3 regions of the Allobosea sp. P1_A7 genome follow, and region 1 is predicted to be linked to each of the others. Evidence: predicted binding sites of a transcription regulator. Region 1 holds the regulator's gene; each other region holds the start of a gene.
The links. Region 1 encodes PhoB, which activates phosphate uptake and scavenging genes when phosphate is short. Its sites were predicted from a motif close to TGTCATNNANCTGTCAT; they were not measured.

Region 1 (8,505 bases):
TTGAGCTCCTCCTTGATCGACTTGACAGCCTGGGTCAGCGTCGGGCGCGGCGTGGTGTAGTGCGAATTGCCGTAGACTTTCACGAATTCGAGGTCGGCCGTCTTTTGACCGGTGAGCGGATCGAATTCCGAGATGCTTTCGACCTCGTCGCCGAACAGGCCGATGCGCCAGGCGCGGTCCTCATAGTGGGCCGGGAACAGCTCGATGACATCGCCACGCACGCGAAAGGTGCCGCGGGCGAAATCGCCAAGCGTGCGCTTGTATTGCAGGGCGACGAGATCGGCGATGAGCTGACGCTGCTCGATGCGCTCGCCGAGTTTGATGGCGAAGGTCATCGCCGTATAGGTCTCGACCGAGCCGATGCCGTAGATGCAGGAGACGCTGGCGACGATGATGACGTCGTCGCGCTCCAGCAGCGAGCGCGTGGCCGAGTGGCGCATGCGGTCGATCTGCTCGTTGATCGAGGATTCCTTCTCGATAAACGTGTCCGAACGCGGGACGTAGGCCTCCGGCTGATAGTAGTCGTAGTAGGAGACGAAGTACTCCACCGCGTTGTCGGGGAAGAAACTCTTGAATTCACCGTAGAGCTGTGCGGCCAGCGTCTTGTTCGGGGCGAGGATCAGAGCCGGGCGCTGCGTCTCCTCGATCACCTTGGCCATCGTGAAGGTCTTGCCGGAGCCGGTAACGCCGAGCAGGACCTGGTCGCGCTCCTGCCGTGCGACGCCGTCGACGAGATCGGCGATCGCGGTCGGCTGGTCACCAGCCGGCTCGAAATCCGACTGCATGCGGAAGGCGATGCCGCCCTCGGACTTGTCCGGGCGGGCCGGGCGATGCGGCGTCCAGGGCTTGCCGGGATCGATGAAGGGGCTGCCGGACTCGAGCAGGTGCTGCAGCGAATGCGCGGTGACGGAGGCAGCGGTCTCGCCCTCGGCCTCGCCGAAGGCAGAGGCCGCGTCGCCTTTCTTCGGCTTTTTCTTCAGCTTGGTGTCGCCGGGGCGCGGCTCGCCATAACCGGCCTGCGGCTGGTCGCTGAAACCGGAGGCGCCGCCCGGGACCGCCCTGCCGCGGTTGATCGCGGGATTGAGCAGATCGGCGAGATAGCCCTCGAGCGGCTTCAACTCGGGCTTGGTGGCCTTGGAGTTCGGCGTGCGCGCGGAGGCGGGCTTTTTTGCAGGCTTAGCCTTGGCGGTCGTGTCGGAGCTTTTCGGCATGGCGGCAATATGGGGCGAAACCGGGCGGAGCGCGAGGGGTACGCCGTCGCAGCAGGCGGATAACTGACAGCAGGTGACAGGAGTACACCGTGGCAGGAGAAGCCGGATTGAAGCGGTCCCGGGGGTGGGCGCGATGCAAGTCCGGCTTTCATCGCGCGCCGGCGCATATCGAGACGGAGCGAGGCTTATCCGCGGGACTTGGTCTTGCCGCAGCCGCCGGACGTGTTGAGGGTCACGGCTGCGCGAATGAGAGCCTTCAATGCCCCTTCGTCAATCGTCTCACCCTCGTGGATGTCGATGGCCCGCCTGGTGTTGCCATCCAGACTGGAATTGAAGAGGCCCGATGGGTCGTCGAGTGAGGCCCCCTTGGCAAAGGTCATTTTGACGACGCTCTTGTAGGTCTCCCCAGTGCAGATCAATCCGTCGTGGGACCACACCGGAACCCCTCGCCATTTCCACTCCTCTACCACCTCAGGATCGGCTTGCCTGATCCATACGCGGAGCTGGGAGAGCATCTTGCCTCGCCAGTCGCCCAGCTCGGTGATCCGCTCGTCGATCATCCGAGACGGGGAGTTTTCGTTCTGGGACTCGCTCTGGCTCATGATCTTCCCTTCTCTCCGGAACTCTCGCTTCTGGGATCGGGCCAACCGTCTGCTCGAGATCGCAGCGCAACCTCTCGAAGAGGCTGGGCCGGCCGGTAAACGTCTTGGAGAGCACGGTGTGTCTGCACGGATCACAACGCATAACTCTCTGGCTATTGATCTGCATTCATAATCATTGGGCTATACGTCAGTCAATCGAAGCCTGCGCGCGCAACGATCGCCGTCGGGTCTCGCAACTCAGGATCAAGGTGGCCGCGACGGACGGCCCGACGCAAGCGCGGCGCTCTTCCGGCATCGGCTGCCCCCTTGGGAACGGGACTGCGCTCGTGATCGGGGGCCAGGGGCAGCGCGCGATGGCTCTGCTCTTGATGGTGCGGCCGGACACGGGGGTGTAGACTGTTCGGGTCTTGTCTTCGGCAGTGCCTGATCCCCATCTCCAAGTGGTCGCCGCTTCAGATTCCAGCATCGGGTTGGCGCTGCATCGCAAGCAGTCGTGAGGACGTAACACTGAAAGCTGTGGTCCGGTTCGCCGGATGTGCCGAGATCAATAGGAGGAGGCCAGAATGACTCGCGCCTTCGTCAAGGAAGCCGAGGAAAGAGGGACCCTGGACGAGCTGCCGGACCGGCCAGTCTCGCCTCACCCGAACCTCGTGACGCCTGAAGGGCTCGCACAGATCGAGGCCCAGCTGGCGCGCTGGCATGACGAACACGCGGCGGCGCTGGCCGGAGGCGACCGCACAGAGATCGCTCAGACGCGGCGCGAGTTCCGCTACTGGGCGGCGCGGCGCGCCAGCGCCAAGCTGGCCCCTGCGCAGGAAAGGCACGACATCGTCCGCTTCGGCTCGACAGTGACGATCCGCCGGGCCGATGGGCGCGAGCAGAACTGGCGGCTGGTCGGCGAGGACGAGGCCGATCCGGCACACGGAACGCTGCCCTATGTCGCGCCGTTGGCGAGCGCGCTGATGGGCAAGGGCATTGGCGAGAGCGTCAGCATCGGCACTGAGGCGGTCGAGATCATCGCGATCGCCTGAGGCGATCGTTCAGCTATCCGCGAGCCAGGCCTGAATCCCTGCTGCAGCTGCGACTCCGGTCGCGAAACAGGCCTGCAGCAGATAGCCGCCGGTCGGCGCCTCCCAATCCAGCATCTCGCCTGCGACAAAGGTACCGGGCAAGCGTTTCAGCATGAAGCCTTCCTCGATCTCGGCGGCGGCGACGCCACCGGCGGTGGAGATCGCCCGCTCGATCGGCCTGAGACCGGTCAGCACCAGAGGCGCGGCCTTGATCAGTGCGGCCAGCCTCTCCGCGTCTTCGGGGAGCGGCCCCTTCGCCGCTTCGCGCAGCAGCGCAATCGCGGATGGAGCAAGACCTGCAGCCTTGCGCAGATGATTGCTCAGCGTCACGCCCTTGCGACGATGCGCGAGGCGCTGGACCAGCAGCGCCGCCTCGTGATCGGGCCGCAGATCGATGGTGATGACCGCCCTGCCCTCGCGCAGGATCGTCTCGCGAATCGGGGCAGAGAGTGCATAGACCGCGCCGCCTTCCAGACCCGTTGCATCGATCATCGCCTCGCCGGGCACGGATTGGCCGCCGAAGCTCAGGACGATGCGCTTCAACGGTACTCCGGCAAAACGCTCTCGCATGGTCTGGGACCAATCGACCGTGAAACCGCCATTGGCCGGGCGCAGCGGCGCAATCGCAACGCCGCGCGCCGCCAGCAAGGGTGCCCAGCCACCATCCGAACCCAGCCGTGGCCAGCTCGCACCGCCGAGCGCGAGCAGCGTCGCGTCGGGCCGCGCCTCGACATCGGCGCCATCGCGGCTCCGGAACGTCAGAGCTCCCGCTTCGCTCCAGCCGGTCCAGCGATGACCAGGCGCGAAGCTGACACCGAGGCCCTCGAGCCGGCGCAGCCATGCCCGCAGCAAGGGCGAGGCCTTCATGGCGCGCGGGAAGACGCGGCCGCTGCTGCCGACGAACGTGTCCTGCCCGAGCGCATCGGCCCAGTCACGCAGGGATTGTGGCGGGAAGGCGCGAATGGCCGGCTCCAGCCAGGCTTGCGCATCGCGATAGCGGGCCAGGAAGCCGTCGAGCGGTTCGGAATGGGTGAGGTTCAATCCGCCTCGCCCGGCCAGCAGGAATTTGCGGGCCGGCGAGGGCATGCGATCGTAGATCGTGACCGCGTGGCCGGCCACCGCGAGGCGCTCGGCCGCGATCAGCCCGGAGGGCCCTGCTCCAATGATGGCGATGTGATGTGTGGGCATCGGTCCGGCTTGCCGTCAGCGCGCCCTGCGGTCAAGGGTAATCCCGCCCCGAAGGCCATCGACAGGGACAAACCATGCCGACCATCGCCGCTTATTTCGGCGCAGCCATTCTCGAAATCGCCGGCTGTTTCGCGTTCTGAGGCTGGCTCCGGCTCGGCAAGCCCATCTGGTGGCTCGTACCCGGACTGTTTTCGCTCGCCCTGTTCGCCTGGCTGCTGACGCTGGCGGAGAGCGAAGCCGCCGGACGGGCCTATGCCGCCTATGGCGGCGTCTACATCGTCAGTTCGCTCGTCTGGCTCTGGGCCGTGGAAGGCTTTCGCCCCGACCGCTGGGACATTGCCGGCGGGCTGATCTGCCTCGCCGGCGCGGCGATCATCATCGCAGGGCCGCGCTAGGGTATCGGCCCGAAAGGTGGATTGCGGTTTTCGGGAAGGCCGATGCAACCATAGACGGTTAGATCGTCGGGCGGATTCGATATCCGGCCCGATGATCCAAGTCCCCGATAATCCAAGTCTCAGCTCCGCGCAAAGGTCTCGTCGAAGGCGTAGCCGGCACCGCGAACGGTCCGCAGCGGATCCTTGGCGTTGTCAGGGGTGATCGCCTTGCGCAGCCGGCCGACATGGACGTCGACGGTGCGCTCGTCGATATAGACGTCGCGGCCCCAGACCGCGTCGAGCAGCTGGGCCCGGGAATAGACCCGCCCCGGCGCCTGCATCAGGAACTCGAGCAGGCGGAACTCGGTCGGGCCGAGATGCAGCTCGCTCCCTGAGCGGCGGACACGGCGGGTGGTGCGGTCGAGCTCGAGATCGCCGGCGGCCAGCAGGCCGGCGACATGACCCGGCTTGGCGCGGCGCAGCAGCGCTTGAATGCGGGCGATCAGCTCGGGCAGCGAGAACGGCTTGACGACATAGTCGTCGGCCCCGGTGGCAAGGCCGCGCACACGCTCGGTCTCTTCGCCGCGGGCGGTGAGCATGATGATCGGCACCCGCTCGGTATCGCGACGGGTCCGCAGCCGCCGGCAGAGCTCGATGCCGGAAAGGCCGGGCAGCATCCAGTCGAGCAGCACGAGGTCCGGCGTATGATCGCGCAGATGCAGCTCGGCATCGTCGCCACGCGCGACGCTGTCAACCTCGAAGCCTTCGGCTTCGAGGTTGTAGCGCAGCAACAGGGTCAGCGGCTCTTCGTCCTCAACGATCAGGATGCGTGCAGGCATGTCTCACTCGGTCCCAAAGGTGTCGGGCGCCGGTCACTCACCGGTGGCGGCGTCCAGAAGGATGTTGGTCGTGTCGAGCTTCGGGCGGGCTGCGTCCAAGGCTTCGCCCGTGACGAGATAGTGGATCGTCTCGGCGATGTTGGTGGTGTGGTCGCCGATGCGCTCGACATTCTTGGCGCAGAACAGGAGATGCGTGCAGAAGGTGATGTTGCGCGGGTCTTCCATCATATAGGTGAGCAGCTCGCGGAAGAGCGAGGTATAGAGCGCGTCGATCTCATCGTCGCGGCGCCAGACCTCCATGGCCTTCTGCTCGTTGCTGACGGCGTAAGCGTCGAGCACGTCCTTGAGCTGGGCCTGAACCAGGCGGCTCATATGCTCGAGGCCGACGACCGCGCGCGACGGCGGCTGGAACTGGCCGGAGATGGCGACCGCGCGCTTGGCGATATTCTTGGCGAGATCGCCGACACGCTCGATATCGGCGGCGATGCGGATGGCGGAGATCAGCTCGCGCAGGTCGTTGGCGAGCGGCTGGCGCCGGGCGATGGTGAGCACCGCCTTCTCCTCTACCTCGCGCTGCAGATTGTCGAGGCGCTGGTCGGCGCTGATGACCTTCTGTGCCAGCCCGGTGTCGCGGCGCACCAGGGCGACTGTCGAATCGCCGAGCATGCGCTCCGACATGCCCCCCATCTCGGCCAGGCTGCGGCGGATCCCCTCGAGATCGGCATCATATGAGCGGACGATGTGATCAGTCATCGCGGCGTATCCTTTGTCGGCAAAGCAGTTGGAAGGCTGGGCGCCGGTTCAGCCGAAGCMGCCGGTGACGTAGTCCTGCGTCTGCTTCTTGTGCGGGTTCATGAAGATGGTGTTGGTGGCGTCGAATTCGATCACCTCACCGAGATACATGAAGGCGGTGTACTGCGAGATACGCGCCGCCTGCTGCATGTTGTGGGTGACGATGACGATGGTGAAGTCGGTCTTGAGCTGCTCGAGCAGGTCCTCGATCTTGCCGGTCGAGATCGGATCGAGCGCCGAGGTCGGCTCGTCGAACAGGATGACTTCCGGCTTCTGGGCAATGGTCCGCGCAATGCAGAGGCGCTGCTGCTGGCCGCCGGACAGGCCCATGCCGGAGGTCTTCAGCTTGTCCTTGACCTCGTCCCAGAGCGCGGAACGGCGCAGCGCACCCTCGACGCGGTCATCGAGCTCGGATTTCGGCGGCTTCTCGTAGAGGCGGATGCCGAATGCGACATTGTCGTAGATCGACATCGGGAAGGGCGTCGGCTTCTGGAACACCATGCCGACGCGCGAGCGCAGCTCGTTCACATCGATATCGTTGCTGATGACGTTGCGGCCGTCGAGCAGGATCTCGCCGGTGGCGCGCTGCTCGGGATAAAGCGAGTAGATCCGGTTGAAAATGCGCAGCAGGGTCGACTTGCCGCAGCCCGACGGTCCGATCAGGGCCGTGACATGGCGGTCCCGGAAGTCGAGATTGATGTTCTTCAGCGCCTTGTGCTCGCCGTAGTAGAAATCGAGGTTCTTGACCGCGATCCGGACGGGGGCCTCGGCATCAAGCGCTTGCGGGCTCAGTTCCAGCGTCGAAAGCATCGACTTGTTCCTTCAGATCGAACGCGACGAGGGTTTAAGGCCGTTCATTTGCCGCCCCGCACGATACGGCGGGCGATAAGCGAGAGGCACAGGATCGAGACGGTGATGATCAGCGAACCGGCCCAGGCGAGCTGCTGCCAGTTCTCATAGGGGGCGGAGGCGAACTGGTAGATCGTCACCGGCAGGTTGGAGACGCCGCCGACGAGGCTGGGCGAGAACCAGAAATTGTTGTTCAGCGCAGTGAAGATCAGCGGCGCCGTCTCGCCGGCGATGCGCGCCAGGGCCAGCAGGATACCGGTGACCATGCCGGATTTCGCCGCCCGCCAGGTCACGCTGGTGATGACGACCGAAGGCGGGGCGCCGAGCGCAGCACCGGCTTCACGCAACGAGCTCGGCACGAGGCGCAGCATGTCCTCGGTGGTGCGTACGATCACCGGGATCGCGATGATGCCCAGCGCCACGCCGCCGGCCCAGCCGGAATAGCCGCGGAATGGCTCGACCAGGATGACGTAGACGAAGAGGCCGATCAGGATCGACGGCGCGGAGAGCAGGATGTCGTTGATGAAACGGATCAAGTCCGCGAGCTTGGAGCCCTTGCCGTATTCGGCAAGGTAGGTGCCGGCGAGCACGCCCACCGGCGTCGCCACGGCGATGCCGAGGAAGGTCAGCACGATCGAGCCGACAATGGCGTTGGCAAGGCCGCCCCCCTCGCTGCCGGGACCGGGCGTGACCTGGGTGAAGGTCGCGACGGAGAGCCCGCCGATCCCCTTCACGAGCAGCATGCCGAGAATCCAGAACAGCACGAAGATGGCGAGAAGGGTGAAGCTGGTGGCGATGATCTTCATCGCCCGATCCGCGGTGCGACGCGCGGGGCGGACGCGGCCCCAGACCTGATGAGGCGTCGTTGCGGGCGGGGTGACGGCGCTGTTCATGGCCAGGCTCCGCTCAGAAGGACTTGACGCGCGCGACAAGGATACGCGCGATCACGAGGACGGGCGTGGCGCCGATGCCATAGGCGCTCTCACGCAGCACGGACGGGATCTGCTCCAGCATGTCGCGGGTGATCGAGGCGATGAAGGGGATGATCATGAAGGCGAGGATGATGCCGGCCGTCAGGATGCCGAGCCCCGAGGGCGAGCGCGAATACAGCACGGTGCCGACCAGCGGAATGCCTTCGACGATGTTCGAGACCGGGATCTGCACATAGGCCGCGAAGAGCGGCACGAAAACGAAGAGACCCCACATGCCGTAAATGATCGAGGGCACGGCGGCGAGCAGCTCGATCGTCGTTGAGACCGGGCGCTTGAACCAGGGCGGCGCGAGCTGGGTGAGGTAGACGGCGATGCCGAGCGAGAGCGGCACGCCAAGGACCAGCGCGATCAGCGCGGTCGACAAGGTGCCGACGATGGCAGGCCAGGCGCCATACTGCTCGTTCTGGGTGTCCCAGACGCTGGATGTGATGAAACCAAGGCCGAATTCGCGGAAGGCGGGCCAGCCGCCGATGATCATCGAGGCGATGATGCCCGCGAGCAGCACCAGCACGAAGAGCGCGGCGGCCCGGCTGGCATTGCGGAAGACAATGTCGAAGGTGCCCTTTGGAGTGCGGCGAATGGCGGGCG
Region 2 (6,285 bases), on a different contig from region 1:
AAGGCGATCGGCGCGAAGGCGGCGACACGCTCGTCCCGGGCCAGCGACTGCAGGACGCTTCCCTCCATCAGCGGGATCGCGTCGAGCTGCAGATAGACCGTCGACATCAGCAACTGGGTCTGGCTGCCGGGCGCACCGATGAGGAGGGCGAAGTCATCCGCCGCGGCGGCCGAACTCTGCCGCAGCGCCCGCTCCTGCGCGCCGATCGCCACGCCGACTGCAACCGCCAGCGCTATCAGGACGACAATCGCGGCCGCCGTCCAACGCAGGGCGCGAAGATCGGCGAGGATCATTGCGAAGGGGTTCATGCGGCCTGCTTCGCAATCGGAGACGCGGCCTTGATGTCGAGCCGATGCTTCATCCGCGCCAGGAGCGCGGCATCATGCGTGGCGCAAATCAAGGTGGCGCCGGCCTCAACGGCCGCATCGACCAGCAAGGCGCCCACCTCATCGGCATGGGCCGCATCCAGACTGGCCGTGGGTTCGTCGGCGAGGATCATGGCAGGCTGCCGGCAGACCGCGCGGGCAATCGCAACCCGCTGCTGCTCGCCACGTGAAAGTACTCCTGTCCGGCGGCGCAGATCAGTGAGACCCATGCGCGCGGCGACGGTCTTGGCATGCTCCCGCTCGGCCGGGCCAACCCTCCAGGATGAGAAGGTCGTGGGCAGCGTGATGTTGCCAAGGATGTCGAGTTCCGGGATCAGGTGGAAATCCTGGAAGACGGAGCCGAGCGTCGAGAGACGCCAGCGGTCGCGATTGCCGGGCGACAGGGAGGAGATCTCCGTCTCGCCCCATGAGACCCTGCCTGTGCTCGGCACGATCAGCCCGGCAATCAGGTGCAGAAGCGAGGTCTTGCCGGAGCCTGAGGGGCCGCGCAAACCGATATGAGCGCCGGAAGGCACTGTGAGTTCGGGAACGTCCAGCACGCGGAAAGGGCGCCCGTCGCCGCCGCGATGGTCGAGTGTCACRTTTGAAAGCCGCAATGTCCGAGCGGCGGATCGCTCAGGCGAGTGTGAAGCGGGCATCGACGAGTCTGATCTGGCTGACGAAGCCGGTTTCCTGATCCGTGGCCGAGCCTATCTCCAGCCGACCCGACACGACGACCTTGCGACCGGCGCTGACCATTGGCGTGATCTCCTTCATGAAGACGACGACGATGTCGACTGGCCAGTCGGCATCCGATTGGCAGAACGGGCAGATCGCCAGCGGCTCGCGCGTGAGCACGAAGAAGTGGCTTTCCGGCTTCAGCGGAGGCGCCATGTAGCCGGTCAGGCGTACCTCTTGTCCGCGCAGGGCCGTGACGCGGTCCGAAAACTGGAAGCCGAGCACGCCGAAGGATCTGTAGAGGCCGTCGAAGGCGATCGTGGCCGGCTCCGCCGCTCGGACATCCCTGCAAAGCAGGGCCACCGCGAGACCCGTGAGGGTCACGCGGCGGGTGGTCAGCATCTCATGGCGTTGCCGTTGCATCGCTCGTCCCTGTCGGCGGATGGCCGGCCTACTTGCCGCCTTACTTACTTGCCGCCCAGCGCCAGTGCTTCCGCCATGACGCGGAAGACATAGGTGTTGGGCTTATGGCCGCGGAACTTCTCGGCGCCCGGGCCCATCGCAGTCAGGATCACGTCGTCGGCGGAGTGGACGCCGCTATTGGCGTCGAAGGGCAGGTTGCCTGTCCGGCGCGCGGCCAGCGGGCCGGTGCRGTCCTTCTCGTTCGCGATATTGGTCTTGCCATCCGGGCCCTTGACCGCCGGCACGCGTTCGCCGGTCATGTCCGGGCGGCCGGTGTCGCAGGTGTCGGGATAGCTGCCATAGACCACTGCGAGGCGGCGCGAGGTGTCGACCTTGGTGGGGTAGCCGTCCACGTCGAGCGGGCCGTAGTTCGGCGGCACGGAGTCGGCGTAGACGCCGAGCTTGTCGCGCAGGAGCTGGCCCGGACGGTCGTCGTCATAGGTGCCGATGATCGAGATCGGATGGGCGTGATCGGGCACCACGATGATCAGGGTGTCGTTGCGGTCGCCGGCGAAGTCCTTCGCCACCGCCACCGCGTTGTCGAGCATGATCGTATCGAACACCGAACGCTCCCAGTCGAGCGAATGGCTGTACTTGTCGATGCGGGCCGACTCGACCATCAGGAAGAAACCGTCCTCGTTGCCCTTGAGCATGTCGAGCGCAGCCTTGGTTTGCTCTACCACGTCCGGCTGGTCGGGGAACTTCGAAACCGTGCCCTTCTTGGTCAGCCGCAGATCGAACGCGCCGTCGATGTTACCGGTGTTGTAGAGGCCGAGCAGCTTTTTCGAGCCGGCCGCGACAGCCGCGTTCATTTCCGTCTTGGTGGTCGCGAGCGTGTAGCCCGCCTCCTTGAACGGAACATCTTGACGATGTCGTTGAAATCCGAGCGGCGGCGGGTGTGGGCCACCATCGAAGCCGGGGTCGCGTCCTCGATTTCCGAGTTGGTGACGACGCCGATCGCCATCTTGCCGCGACGCTTGATCACCTCGGCGATGGTCTCGACCTTGGGATGGTCGAGCGTCAGGGCGTTCTTGGCGCAGTAGACGCCGAGTGCGTTGACGCAGGATTTATGGCCGGTGGTGTAGGCATGGGCGGCATTGGCGCTGTCGGTCACGATCGAGTCCGTGCCCGAGGTCGAGATCAGCGCCATGTTGGACATGTCGTCCATGGCGAGCTCGCCATTGTAGCGACCTTCGTCCCAGCCCTTGGAGAGAATGCGGGCCGCGGTGCGGTTGGCGACCGACATGCCGTCACCGATGAAGAGGATGACGTTCTTGGCGCGGCGCGGCTGGGTGGTGGCGAAGACCTCCCATTTGACCGTCGCCTTGTTGGTTCCCTGCTTCGCCTCGACGGTATAATTGCCCGCCGGAAGCGTCGCGCCACGCAGCCACAGCGCCGAATGCTTCTGGCCTTCCTCGTTCTGCATGAAGGTCGTGGCCTTGCCGAAGATTTCGGCGGCCGGCTTGCCGTTGATCGTRACCGCGACATCGGCCGAGGTCGGCGCGTTCGGGAACTCGACCTTGAAGTCGAAGCGCGAGCCCTCGAGGATTTCGGCACGGTTGATGGGATAGATCGTCTGCGCGGCGACAGGGGCCGCAGCGAAGGCGCTGCCAATTGCTACCGCATGCCAAAGCGTTCTCAGTTGCATCCCCAACCTCCGATAATCCGTGATCCCTTGGATGGGGTGAGCTAGTTGCAGCCGCACATGACAGGATGGCGACAGCCCTGCATGTTGTTGAATACCATCCGACCACGCCTGCCCCAACATCAACAGGGCATCCAGGGACGGCCTGCCCGACCGATGCGCGGTTGCACCATTCCGAAGACGGGCGACCTCGACGCCCGCGTCCCGGGCATGAGCGACGCGAGGGCGCGTCCCGAGCCGCCAGCGCGTGCCCCGATGGCCGGCCCGTGTGAGATTGCCAGGGGCCGATCGTGGCTCGACCTCAGGAGGCGCTGCGGTTTCGCCTAGCAGGCGAAGGACAACCTGGCGCCGCCGGATGCTTCGATGGACTGTCCGGTTACCCAGCGGAATTCGTCCGAGAGCACGGCTGCGATCACGGCGCCCACATCGCTGGCCTCTCCGAGACGCCCCAACCCCGTCTTCTCGACGATGGACTGAATGATCTCCGGATAGCGATCGAACGCATCGTCGCCGATCCGGGTCCTGGTGGCGCCCGGCGCAACGGCGTTCACGCGGATGCCGCGGCGGCCGAACTCCTTGGCCATGTAGCGGGTGAGTACGGTCAGGCCGCCCTTCATCGATGCATAGGCGGAATAGCCCGGCTCCATGCCGCTCTGCAGGGTCGAATTGCTCGTCACATTGACGATGGCACCGCCGTCAGCAAGCACTGGAAGCAGAGCCTGGGTCAGAAAATAGGGTCCCTTGAACAGCACCCGCATGAAGGAGTCGAAGAGCTCCTCGCTGGTGTCCTCGAACAGGGCCATCTGTCCGAAGCCCGCATTGTTGACGAGGTAGTCGAAGGAGCCTGCGTTCCATTCGCGCTGCAGCATTGCCGTTGCCTCATCCCGGAACGCCGCGAAGCTGTCGCTGCGCCCGACATCCAGGTGCAAGGGAACCGCCTTGGCGCCCCTTTGCCTCGCTGCCTCGACCACATCGCGCACGCGATCCTGGCGCTGCTGACGCCGACCGCGCGTCGTGGCGCGGTCGGCGTCAGTCGGCGTTCCGGCGCAACGGCCGGTTTGGCACGCCGCAGGGATCGAAGCTCTTCCTTCCCAGGTGAGGGATCGGCTCAGGCCTTGATCGTCGTCGACTCCTGGCTGGTCCGGCCGAACAGGTCCCGCGCCCCGACGCGATAATGCCCCTCTGATTGGGTCGCATGCAGGTAAACGCTCGACAGCAACCCGACCGGGTTGATGACCTGCCACGGCCCGTTTTCCGTCGCGCTCCAGAGCACGTCGAAGAGCTGCGCGCCGCCATGCGCCGCCGRCTCCCAGAACAGCACCGTGTTGCTGCGGCCGTTGAGGCCGCCGAAACGGCGCCTTCAGCCCTGTCGGCGCCTGAGGCACCTCGCCATCGCGCCGCACCAGGGCGACGAGCGCGGCCGAAGGCAGGGGCATGTCGAGCGGCAGCGTGCAGCTCGTCTGTGCCCCGCCAATCTGGAGATGCTCGATCGTCAGAGCTGGCTCCTGGGCGAGTCGCATCGCCTCCAACTCGACCGGGTTCGCCGGCCRCAACGCGCAGCAACGGATCATCATCGAGTCCGATGTGATGCTCCGCGCCACGACGCCGTCTGACTGCTAGAGGCAAGTTCCTCGCACGAGTCACCGTCATTTTTGCCGGTGCTGGCGTTCTCGCACGGGGCGCACGGATCAGGGCGAGGCCTGACGCTGCTGAAATGCAGCCGCTTGCAGGTATTCAGCCTTCCGACTCTGTCCGTGCTCGGGGAAGGCCAATCTCGCCATGCGGCCCATGCGCCGAGCAAGTGCGCCTCATCGGTTTGCGAAGGGGAAGAGCGTGAGCAAGCCATTGCAGTCGAATACGAATCTCATACAATTCTAGCGTGTGGCTATTTCCGGCTGCGCCGGTCATGCCAAGAGCCGTCTTACCCTACGGAAATGTCGATGGATCCCGATCAGGCGGCCAACAGGGCCGAGGACGCGCTTCTTGAGCTCGCACTTGAAAGTTGGCGTTTCCAGAAGCTCTTCGGGCGAGCGTTGTCCAAGCTGGACCCACTGGAAGCAACACGGTTCACGAACCAGCATCGATATTTCCTCGGAAAGGTCGAAAGCTGCCTGGGAGCATCGGGAATGCGCCTGGTGAACCTCGAAGGCCAGCAATTCGACACCGGGACCGCCGCCACGCCCCTCAATATTGCCGATTTTGGACCAGACGACACCTTGGTCGTCGCGGAAACGATCGATCCGATCGTGATGAATTCTGCCGGCCTGCTGCGCATGGGCACGGTCATGCTCAAGAAGGTTGGAAGATGAGCCACTACGTCGGCATTGATCTGGGCACCACCAACAGCGCAATCTGCTCCTATGACGGGGAGACCGTCCAGCTCTACAAGAGCCCCGAGCAGAACGACGTGACGCCGTCGGCGATCGCGATCGACCGGCGCGGCAACCGCTATATCGGGCAGCGGGCCTACGAGAACGCACCGCGAAATCCGGACAGCACTGCCATGCTGTTCAAGCGGCACATAGGTACCTCGACGCCAATCCGCTTGCCCTCCGTGGGCATTACCATGACACCCGAGGAATGCTCTTCCGAGATCCTTCGCACGCTGTTTGGCTATCTGCCGGAGCAGATCCGCAACGACGAGACCGTGGCCACCGTGATCACCGTGCCGGCGGCGTTCAACCAGATGCAGAAGGACGCCACGATCGAGGCTGCGCGCGCGGCGGGGCTCGGCAAGGTGGCCCTGATGCAGGAGCCCGTTGCGGCGGTGATGAGCGTCATGCGCAGTCGCCAGGGCGATGGGATCTTCCTGATCTACGACCTTGGCGGGGGAACCCTGGACATCGCCATCGCCCAGAGCATTGGCGGCCGCGTGAGCCTTCTCGGCCAGGGCGGCATCCAGATGTGCGGAGGACGGGATTTCGATCGCATGATCGTCGACAACCTCGTCATGCCCTGGCTTCAGCAGACCTTTGCGTTGCCCGAGGGGTTCTCGTCCCTGCCCGAATACAAGCTGCTGCGTCGTGTCGCGGAGCGGGCGGTGGAGAAGGCGAAGATCGAGCTTTCCAGCCGGGACAATGCGGTGATCGGGGCACAAGAGACGGAATGCGGATGCAAGGACCTGGCGGGTACCGA
Region 3 (8,150 bases), on a different contig from region 1:
GAGAGCCGACAAATAGGCTTCACGCCCCCCGGAGATCAGCTCGATCGGCTGGCCGATCGCCCGCTCGGCAAGCGCAATGAACGCAGGTCCATTGGCGGCGTCGCGTGCCGCAGCCGTCGCGATGACCCGGATATCGCGGACGTGCATCGCCTCGCAGAGAATGCGGAAGCGCACGAGCGCGCCAAGCGCCTTCTCGATGGCGTCATCGGCAAGCCGCCCGGTTGTCGCGACCTGACGGCCGAGGCCGGCCATCTCCTTCTCGTTGAAGACCTGCGCCGGCGAACGCGACAGCATCTCGTAGACGACGAGACGCACGGAGTTCGAGCCGATATCGACGATGGCGAGCGTCTCGCCGAGGCTCAGCCGCCCCGGGATCAACGCCGGGTCAAGCCTTTCTGCCGGTCCGGCGCGCAAGGCTGCGGGGGCTTGAATTGGAGAGCGATTTTCCACGTCCGGACAAACTCGGATTGGTCATGAAATATTTGTGGGCGTTGAACGACTCGTCGCTCGGCGGCGGGACAATGCGTCTTGAGCCACCATCGGGCAAGATGGTCCAGCTTTGCTCGTTGTCGAGGAAATTCGCCAGCATGATCTGCTCCAGCAATTGCTGGTGCACCGTCGGATTCTGGATCGGGGTTAACGCCTCGACGCGCCGATCGAGATTCCGCGGCATCAGATCGGCCGAGGAAATATAGAGCTTGGCCTTGGCCGAGGGCAGGCCGAAGCCGGCGCCGAAGGCATAGATCCGGGTGTGCTCGAGGAAGCGTCCGACAATCGACTTGACCCGGATGTTCTCCGACAGCCCCGGAATTCCGGGTCTCAGGCAGCAGATGCCGCGCACGACGAAGTCGATCTCCACACCGGCCTGGCTCGCATCATAGAGCGCGTCGATGATCTCGGGGTCGACCAGCGAGTTGCACTTGCCCCAGATCGCACCCTTGCGGCCTGCCTTCACATGGGCAATCTCCTCGGCGATGTCGGACAGCAGGCGCTGTTTCAGCCCCACCGGTGAGACGGACATCTGCTCCAGCTCGGCCGGCTCCGCATAGCCGGTGATGAAGTTGAAGACGCGCGCGACGTCCTGCCCCATCACCGGATCGGCGGTGAAGAAGGAGACGTCGGTGTAGATGCGCGCCGTGATCGGGTGATAATTGCCGGTCGCGATATGGCAGTAGCTGACGAGTTGGCCGGCCTCGCGCCGCACCACCATCGAGAGCTTGGCGTGGGTCTTCAGCTCGATGAAGCCATAGACGACCTGCACGCCCGCGCGCTCCAGATCCTTGGCCCAGCGAATATTCGCCTCCTCGTCGAAGCGCGCCTTGAGCTCGACCAGGGCCGTCACCGACTTGCCCGCCTCGGCAGCCTCGGCCAGCGCCCTGACGATCGGCGAGTTCGATGAGGTGCGGTAGAGCGTCTGCTTGATGGCGACGACGTTGGGGTCATGCGCCGCCTGCTGCAGGAACTGCACGACGACGTCGAAGCTTTCATAGGGGTGGTGGACGAGCAGGTCCTTCTGGCGGATCGCGGCGAAGCAATCGCCGCCATGCTCGCGAATGCGCTCGGGGAAGCGGGCGTTGTACGGCTTGAACTTGAGGTCCGGCCGGTCGACGCCGACCAGCTGCGAGAGCTCGTTCAGCCCGATCATACCATCGACCTGGACGATCTCGTCGGGATCGACCTTCAGTTCGCGCACGATCAGCCGGTGCAGATGCGGCGGCATGCCGTCGCTGACCTCGAGACGGATGACGACGCCACGGCGGCGCTGCTTCAGCATCGTCTCGAAGACGCGGACCAGATCCTCGGCCTCCTCCTCGATATCGAGGTCGGAGTCGCGAATGACGCGAAACGAGCCGGTTCCCTTGACGTCGTAGCCAGGGAATAGCTTGCCGATGAAGAGCGAGACGGTGTCTTCCAGCGTGATGAAGCGGTGCACGCCGTCGCGTGCCAGATCGGGCAGCTCGATGAAGCGGTCGATCTTCCCGGGAACCCGGATCAGCGCGTCGAGCTGCCGGCCATCGCTGATCCGCTCCAGCGCCAGCGCCAGCGTGAAGCCAAGGTTGGGGATGAAGGGAAAGGGATGCGCCGGGTCGATCGCCAATGGCGTCAGCACGGGGAAGACGAGATGGAGGAAGTGGTCCTCGAGCCAGGTGCGGTGCTGCGCACCGATGTCCTTCGGCCCCAGCAGCACGATCCGATTATCGTCCAGCTCGCGCTTGAGTTCGACCCAGCGCGCCTGCTGGTCGGCGGTAAGATCGGCCGTCGCCTTGGCGATTTCGATCAGCTGCTCGGCCGGGGTCAATCCATCCTGGCTGGGCGTGACGACACCCGCCTTGAGCTGCTCGCGCAGGCCCGAGACGCGGACCATGAAGAACTCGTCGAGATTATTGGCAGAGATCGAGAGGAAGCGGAGCTGCTCCAGCAGAGGATGGTTGCGGTTCGACGCCTCCTCCATCACCCGACGGTTGAACTGCAGCCAGGACAGCTCGCGATTGACGAAGCGGGCCGGCGAATGGCGCAGACCGATGGGACCGACCTGAGGCGCGATGTCCGCGGCCTTCACGTTTGTCGGTTCGATATTCATGAGTTTCGCCCTCGTCTCGAACGCAAGCCGGGCCGAGATCGCCCGCCTGTCAAACTTGAAGCCATCCTAGCGTGACGCTTCGATGACGGGCGAGTGCTATTCCTGCGTTGCCTCGAACCAATTGCCTTCCCCCACGTGGTTTCCTTGCCATGCTGCGGCGAGTGGCCTACTTGCGCGGCGCCGGCTCGTCCTGTTTGGTGCCGCTGGACATGCGGCCCGTGCCGCACCGAAGCGGCGAATCCGCGCGAACCCCACAGAGAGCATTCTTGAGCGACAGCACTGCCCCTCATGATGATGGCGACATCGTCTACCCATCCGCCGTTCCCTTCGTGCTGGCGCATCTCGCCTGTTTCGGGGCGCTCTGGAGCGGTGTGACCTGGACCTCGGTCTGGCTCGCGATCGGGCTGTACTGGTTGCGGATGTTCGCGGTCACCGGTGGCTATCACCGCTATTTCTCACATCGCTCCTACAAGACCAGCCGCTTCGGGCAGTTCCTGCTCGCGCTGCTGGCCCAATCGACGGCGCAGAAGAGCGTGCTCTGGTGGGCCTCCAAGCACCGTCACCATCATCGCTATGCCGATACCGAGCATGACGTGCATTCGCCGGTCATGACATCCTTCGCCTATTCGCATGTCGGCTGGATCTTCAGCCGCGATCACAGCACCTTCGACGATTCAACGATTCAGGACCTGACGAAGTTCCCCGAATTGCGCCTTTTGCACCGTTTCGAGCTGGCGCCCGCGATCCTGCTTGCCGGCCTCTGCTTCGCGATCGGCGGCTGGGCCGGCCTGATCGTTGGCTTCTTCTGGTCGACGGTTGCGGTCTATCACGCGACATTCTGCATCAACTCGCTCGCGCATGTGCATGGCGACAAGGACTATGTGACCGGCGACGAGAGCCGCAACAACTGGTGGCTGGCGATCATCACCATGGGCGAAGGCTGGCACAACAACCACCACGCCTATCAGTACAGCGTGCGTCAGGGCTTCCGCTGGTGGCAGTGGGACCCGACCTATTACGTGATCCTCGGTCTCTCGAAGATCGGCGCGGTCTGGGACCTGAAGGCGCCGCCGCAGGCCGTCGTCGATCGTTCGCAGGCCCTGCCGCCGCGCGTCATCGAACGCTCTGCCGAGCGGCTTGCGGCTTCGGTGCCGCTGGACCGCGTCGTCAGCGCCTTCCGGGAAGCCTATGCGGCGAGCCCTGCCCTGTCGGAGCTGCATCTGCCGACGATGACGCTCGCCGATTTGCGCGAAGCGCTCGCCGAACTGCAGCAACGTGCGGGTGACCGGCTGGCCGAAATGCAGCAGCAGGCCCAGGACGCCGTTGCGCAATGGCATCTGCCGGTCCTGCCGAGCCGCGAGGAGCTCAGCGAGAAGGCGGCCGCGATGTTCGTGCGGACGCCCTCGCTCGACGCGATCGCAGCCCGTGCGCATGAACTTCTGATCGAGGCCATGCATGCACGCCTCGTTGGGCCGTCGGCCAAGTCGGCTTCGGAAGGCGCGGCCTGAACGTTCGATTCAGGACGCGTCCGCAGCCCGGACATAGACGAACGCCTCGGTCCCGGATCTGAGCCACACCGCAATCCGGCGCTAATCCGAGACCTCGTAGGAATCGGCCGCGGCGAGCTCCGCGGCTGTGATGTTGAAGACGGTTCCGGCCACTTCGTCGGCAGGATTGCCGGACCGGGTCACGATCGGATGATGCGTCTCGCGGCTGGTGGCGATCACCTCCGGATCGGGGATCTCGACCATTGTGCGGGCGAAGCCGACAAGGGCGTCGTCACGGCCTTCGAGCTCTCGGCCGAATGTGGCGAGCTGGACGTTCCTCTGGCGCAATGTGCCGTAGGAAAACAGCCGGATCTCACGTCCGTCGGCCATACCGCTCTCCTTCCAACCTGCCTGGCTGCGCCGCCTGTTCAGTTCGCATCATCCGGAAAGAGGTCCGCCAGGACCTCGCCGGCCAGGGCGCGCGTGACGCGCCGCCCGCGTTCCAGCGAAAGCCTGTCGAGCGCGTCGACCAGTGCACGCGCCGCGGCAAACGAGCGCTCCATCCGCAGCGTCAGCGCTTCGATGATGCCGGCATCGACGATGAGCTGCCGGTCGATGAAGAGCTTGACCAGCAGCGCCCGCAGCAGCGCATCGTCCGGCGGCGCGATCGTCGCATGGGGCGCCAGCCGCAGGCGCGACAACAGGTCGGGAATACGTACGCCCCATTGATCGGGAGCTGCGCGTGCGGTCAGCAGCAGCGAGCCCCGCTTCGCCTTGATCGCGTTCAAGAGGTGGAACAGGGCGGCTTCGTCGCGAGGCCCTCTGTCGCAATCCTCGACGACGAGCGCCCCTCCGGAGATCAGGTGCGGCACGTTCTCCTCGGTCACCTCGGAGACGGGCACGACCCAGGCATGGGCCGCCTTGGCCCAGATCGCCGCGAGATGGGTCTTTCCCGCCCCTTCCGGGCCAACCAGGCGCAGCCAGGCCTCGGGCCAGTGCGGCCAGGCCTCGATCATCCCATAGGCGGCTTCGTTGGACGGGCCGATCAGGAAATCCTCGACGCCGTGGCGGCTGTCGACGGGCAGGTCGAAGGCGAGCTGACGCGGGCGGCTTGTATGGTCAGACATCGGCTCCGAGACGCTTGCGGACTTCGGCGGACTTCGAAACATCGCCGCCATGATAGATGTTGCTCGCCAGATACTGCCGAAGCGCGAAACGGCTCAAGACCCCGATGACTGCCGCCAAGGGAACCGCAAGCAGGAGCCCGACGAAGCCGAAGAGAGAGCCGAAGGCAAGCAGCGCGAACATCAGCCAGACCGGATGCACGCCGATCGAGTCGCCGACGAGCTTCGGCTGCAGGATGTTGCCTTCGATGAACTGACCGGCGGCAAAGACGCCGAGCGTCACCAACGGCCAGGTCCACTCCGGCCAGAACTGCACGATCGCGACGCCGACCGACAGCACGAGGCCCGTCAGCGAGCCGACATAGGGGATGAAGGAGAGGAAGCCGCTGATGATGCCGATGAGCGCGCCGAAGTTGACGCCGACGATGCTCAATCCGACGGCATAGAAGGTCCCGAGCAGGATGCAGAGCAGCGCCTGGCCGCGCAGGAAGCCGGCGATCGCCTTATCCATCTCGCTCAGCAGGCCGCGGATGGTGTCGCGATGGTCGAGCGGCAACCAGCTGTCGACGGTCGCGCACATGCGGTCCCAGTCGACCAGCAGATAGAAGGCGATGACGGGGGTCAGAACCAGCAGCGAGAACACGCCGATGATCGCGGTCCCCCCGGACCAGAGCGATTGCAGGACACTGCCGACCCATTTGGTTGCTTCGCCGACGAGATTTCCGAGTGAATTCTGGGCATCCTGGGCAAGCTTGCCACCACCCAGCTTCTCGAGGAGCGGCGCCCCCCGCTCCAGGATCAGCGTTTGCAGCTTGGCAGCGACCTCGGGCATCCGCGCGACGAAGCCGGCGAGCTGCTGGCCGAGCAAGGGCATCAGCAGCACGAGCGACAGCACGAAGATCAGAAGGAAGACGATCAGGATGACAATCGTCGCGGCCAGACGGCTCATTCCGAGCCGCTCGAGCCGATCCGCAAGGGGGTCGAGCAGATAGGCCAGCGCCAGCGCCGCGATGAATGGCAGCAGCACGTCGCGCAGCAAGACCAGGCACAGCACGAAGACTGCGAGCGAGATCAGCCAGAAACCGATTTGGCGTTGCAACGACATGAACAGGCAGTCCCCGGCGGATTCCGCGATGCGAGATCATCGACCGCGTCCACGAAGATGGGTGAACACGGAGCAAGTTCCAAGCCGCAGCACTGAAACGGACGCAATGGCGCCCGCTCGCCGCAGGTCAGGCCGCCATATGGCGCAGCCAGAACGCGAGATAGGCCGCCATTGATCCCAGCGTCAATACGGCGACCAGGAGTTGGCCGACATCGATCGCCGGCCCGGGATCGACCCCGAAGGCTTTGCTCCCGAGCATCAGCGCGGCGAAAATGAGCTGTGCTGCCGTGTTGAGCTTGCTGACCACGAAAGGAGCGATCTCGACGGGTTTTTCCATCACCCAGGACAGGATCACGGCGGAGACGATCATCAGGTCGCGCGAGACCACCAGGACGACCAGCCAGACCGGGATAGCCCCGACCAGCGCAAGCGTGATGTAGATCGAGACGATCAACGCCTTGTCCGCGACGGGGTCGAGATAGGCGCCGAGCTCGCTGGTCATGCCGAAGCGCTTGGCGATGAATCCATCGACCGCGTCCGAGACGCCGGCCGCCACGAAGAGGATGAAGGCCGTCTCCCAGCGTCCATTGGTGATCATCACCACGACGAGCGGCACCAGAAACAGCCGGCCGATGGTGATGAGGTTGGGAAGGGTCATGCTCTTCCGGATTCGCAGCGCTGTCCTGTGCGACGCTAGAGCCCGAAACGGTGCACCGGCAAGGCCGAATCCGTCATAGCGGCTTGCAAGGCGCGGCTGGCTTGCCTATCGCTCGCGCGAACGGAATGAAAGCCGAGGACCATGAGCAAGCCAGGAGCGAACGGACTGACCTATGCGCAGGCGGGCGTCGACATCGATGCCGGCAACGCGATGGTCGATGCCATCAAGCCGCTGGTGCGTGCCACGCGCCGCCCCGGTGCCGATGCGGAGATCGGAGGCTTCGGCGGCCTCTTCGATCTGAAGGCTGCGGGCTTCAATGACCCGATCCTGGTCGCCGCCAATGACGGCGTCGGCACGAAGGTCAAGATCGCGATCGAAAGCGGGCGGCATTCGACGATCGGCATCGACCTCGTCGCGATGTGCGTCAACGACCTGATCGTGCAGGGCGCCGAGCCGCTGCTGTTCCTCGACTATTACGCTACCGGCAAGCTCGATCCGCAGGTCGGCGTCGAGATCGTGCGCGGCATCGCCGATGGCTGCCGGCAAGCCGGCTGCGCGCTGATCGGCGGCGAAACTGCCGAGATGCCCGGCATGTATGCCGAGAAGGATTATGACCTCGCGGGCTTCGCGGTCGGCGCCGCCGAGCGCGGGGCACTGCTGCCGCGTGCGGATCTCGTGCCCGGCGACGTGGTCTTCGGCCTGCCCTCCTCCGGCGTCCATTCCAACGGCTACTCGCTGGTCCGGCGCATTGTCGCTCTGTCGGGACTGAGCTGGGAGGCTCCCGCCCCCTTCGCACCTGAGACCAGCCTCGCCGAAGCGCTGCTCGTGCCGACACGCATCTATGTAAAGCCCTTGCTGGCTGCGCTGAAGGCGACGGCGGGCATCAAGGCCCTTGCCCACATCACGGGTGGCGGCTTCCCCGACAATATTCCGCGCGTGCTGCCCGAAGGGCTCGGCGTTGCGCTCGATCTTGCGGCCATTCCGGTTCCGCCAGTCTTCGGCTGGCTTGCCAAGGTCGGCGGTGTTGCCGAGCGCGAGATGCTTCGCACCTTCAATTGCGGTATCGGCATGATCGTCACCGCTGAAGCCGGCAAGGCCGGCGAGGTCGAGGCCGCCCTGAGGGACGCCGGCGAAGCGCCGGTGCGGCTTGGCGAGATCGTCCCGGTCGCGGCCGGCGAAGAGCCGGTGAGCTATC

Region 2: AC1D34_RS17325 (alkaline phosphatase) is a predicted target of PhoB. The motif match lies at 3,211-3,227, and genes of this name have one in related genera.
Region 3: AC1D34_RS04980 (RNA degradosome polyphosphate kinase) is a predicted target of PhoB. The motif match lies at 2,653-2,669, and genes of this name have one in related genera.

The regions. Positions count from the first base shown of each region.
Region 1 is NZ_JBFTZN010000026.1:18,984-27,488, reverse strand. It holds gene uvrB (excinuclease ABC subunit UvrB) at 1-1,211, opposite strand, end outside; gene AC1D34_RS06815 (DUF1801 domain-containing protein) at 1,397-1,813, opposite strand; gene greA (transcription elongation factor GreA) at 2,377-2,844, shown strand; gene AC1D34_RS06805 (TIGR03862 family flavoprotein) at 2,854-4,071, opposite strand; partial or broken gene AC1D34_RS06800 (YnfA family protein) at 4,146-4,466, shown strand; gene phoB (phosphate regulon transcriptional regulator PhoB) at 4,586-5,284, opposite strand; gene phoU (phosphate signaling complex protein PhoU) at 5,318-6,037, opposite strand; gene pstB (phosphate ABC transporter ATP-binding protein PstB) at 6,086-6,886, opposite strand; gene pstA (phosphate ABC transporter permease PstA) at 6,931-7,818, opposite strand; partial or broken gene AC1D34_RS06775 (ABC transporter permease subunit) at 7,853-8,505, opposite strand, start outside.
Region 2 is NZ_JBFTZN010000090.1:31,500-37,784, forward strand. It holds gene AC1D34_RS17305 (FtsX-like permease family protein) at 1-308, opposite strand, end outside; gene AC1D34_RS17310 (ABC transporter ATP-binding protein) at 305-967, opposite strand; gene AC1D34_RS17315 (hypothetical protein) at 1,002-1,466, opposite strand; gene AC1D34_RS17320 (alkaline phosphatase) at 1,511-2,317, opposite strand; gene AC1D34_RS17325 (alkaline phosphatase) at 2,314-3,153, opposite strand; gene AC1D34_RS17330 (SDR family NAD(P)-dependent oxidoreductase) at 3,474-4,337, opposite strand; gene AC1D34_RS17335 (hypothetical protein) at 4,259-4,471, opposite strand; gene AC1D34_RS17340 (hypothetical protein) at 5,091-5,459, shown strand; gene AC1D34_RS17345 (Hsp70 family protein) at 5,456-6,285, shown strand, end outside.
Region 3 is NZ_JBFTZN010000018.1:57,139-65,288, forward strand. It holds gene ppx (exopolyphosphatase) at 1-378, opposite strand, end outside; gene AC1D34_RS04980 (RNA degradosome polyphosphate kinase) at 386-2,581, opposite strand; gene AC1D34_RS04985 (acyl-CoA desaturase) at 2,848-4,089, shown strand; gene AC1D34_RS04990 (gamma-glutamylcyclotransferase family protein) at 4,171-4,458, opposite strand; gene AC1D34_RS04995 (P-loop NTPase family protein) at 4,497-5,195, opposite strand; gene AC1D34_RS05000 (AI-2E family transporter) at 5,188-6,297, opposite strand; gene AC1D34_RS05005 (CDP-alcohol phosphatidyltransferase family protein) at 6,425-6,955, opposite strand; gene purM (phosphoribosylformylglycinamidine cyclo-ligase) at 7,097-8,150, shown strand, end outside.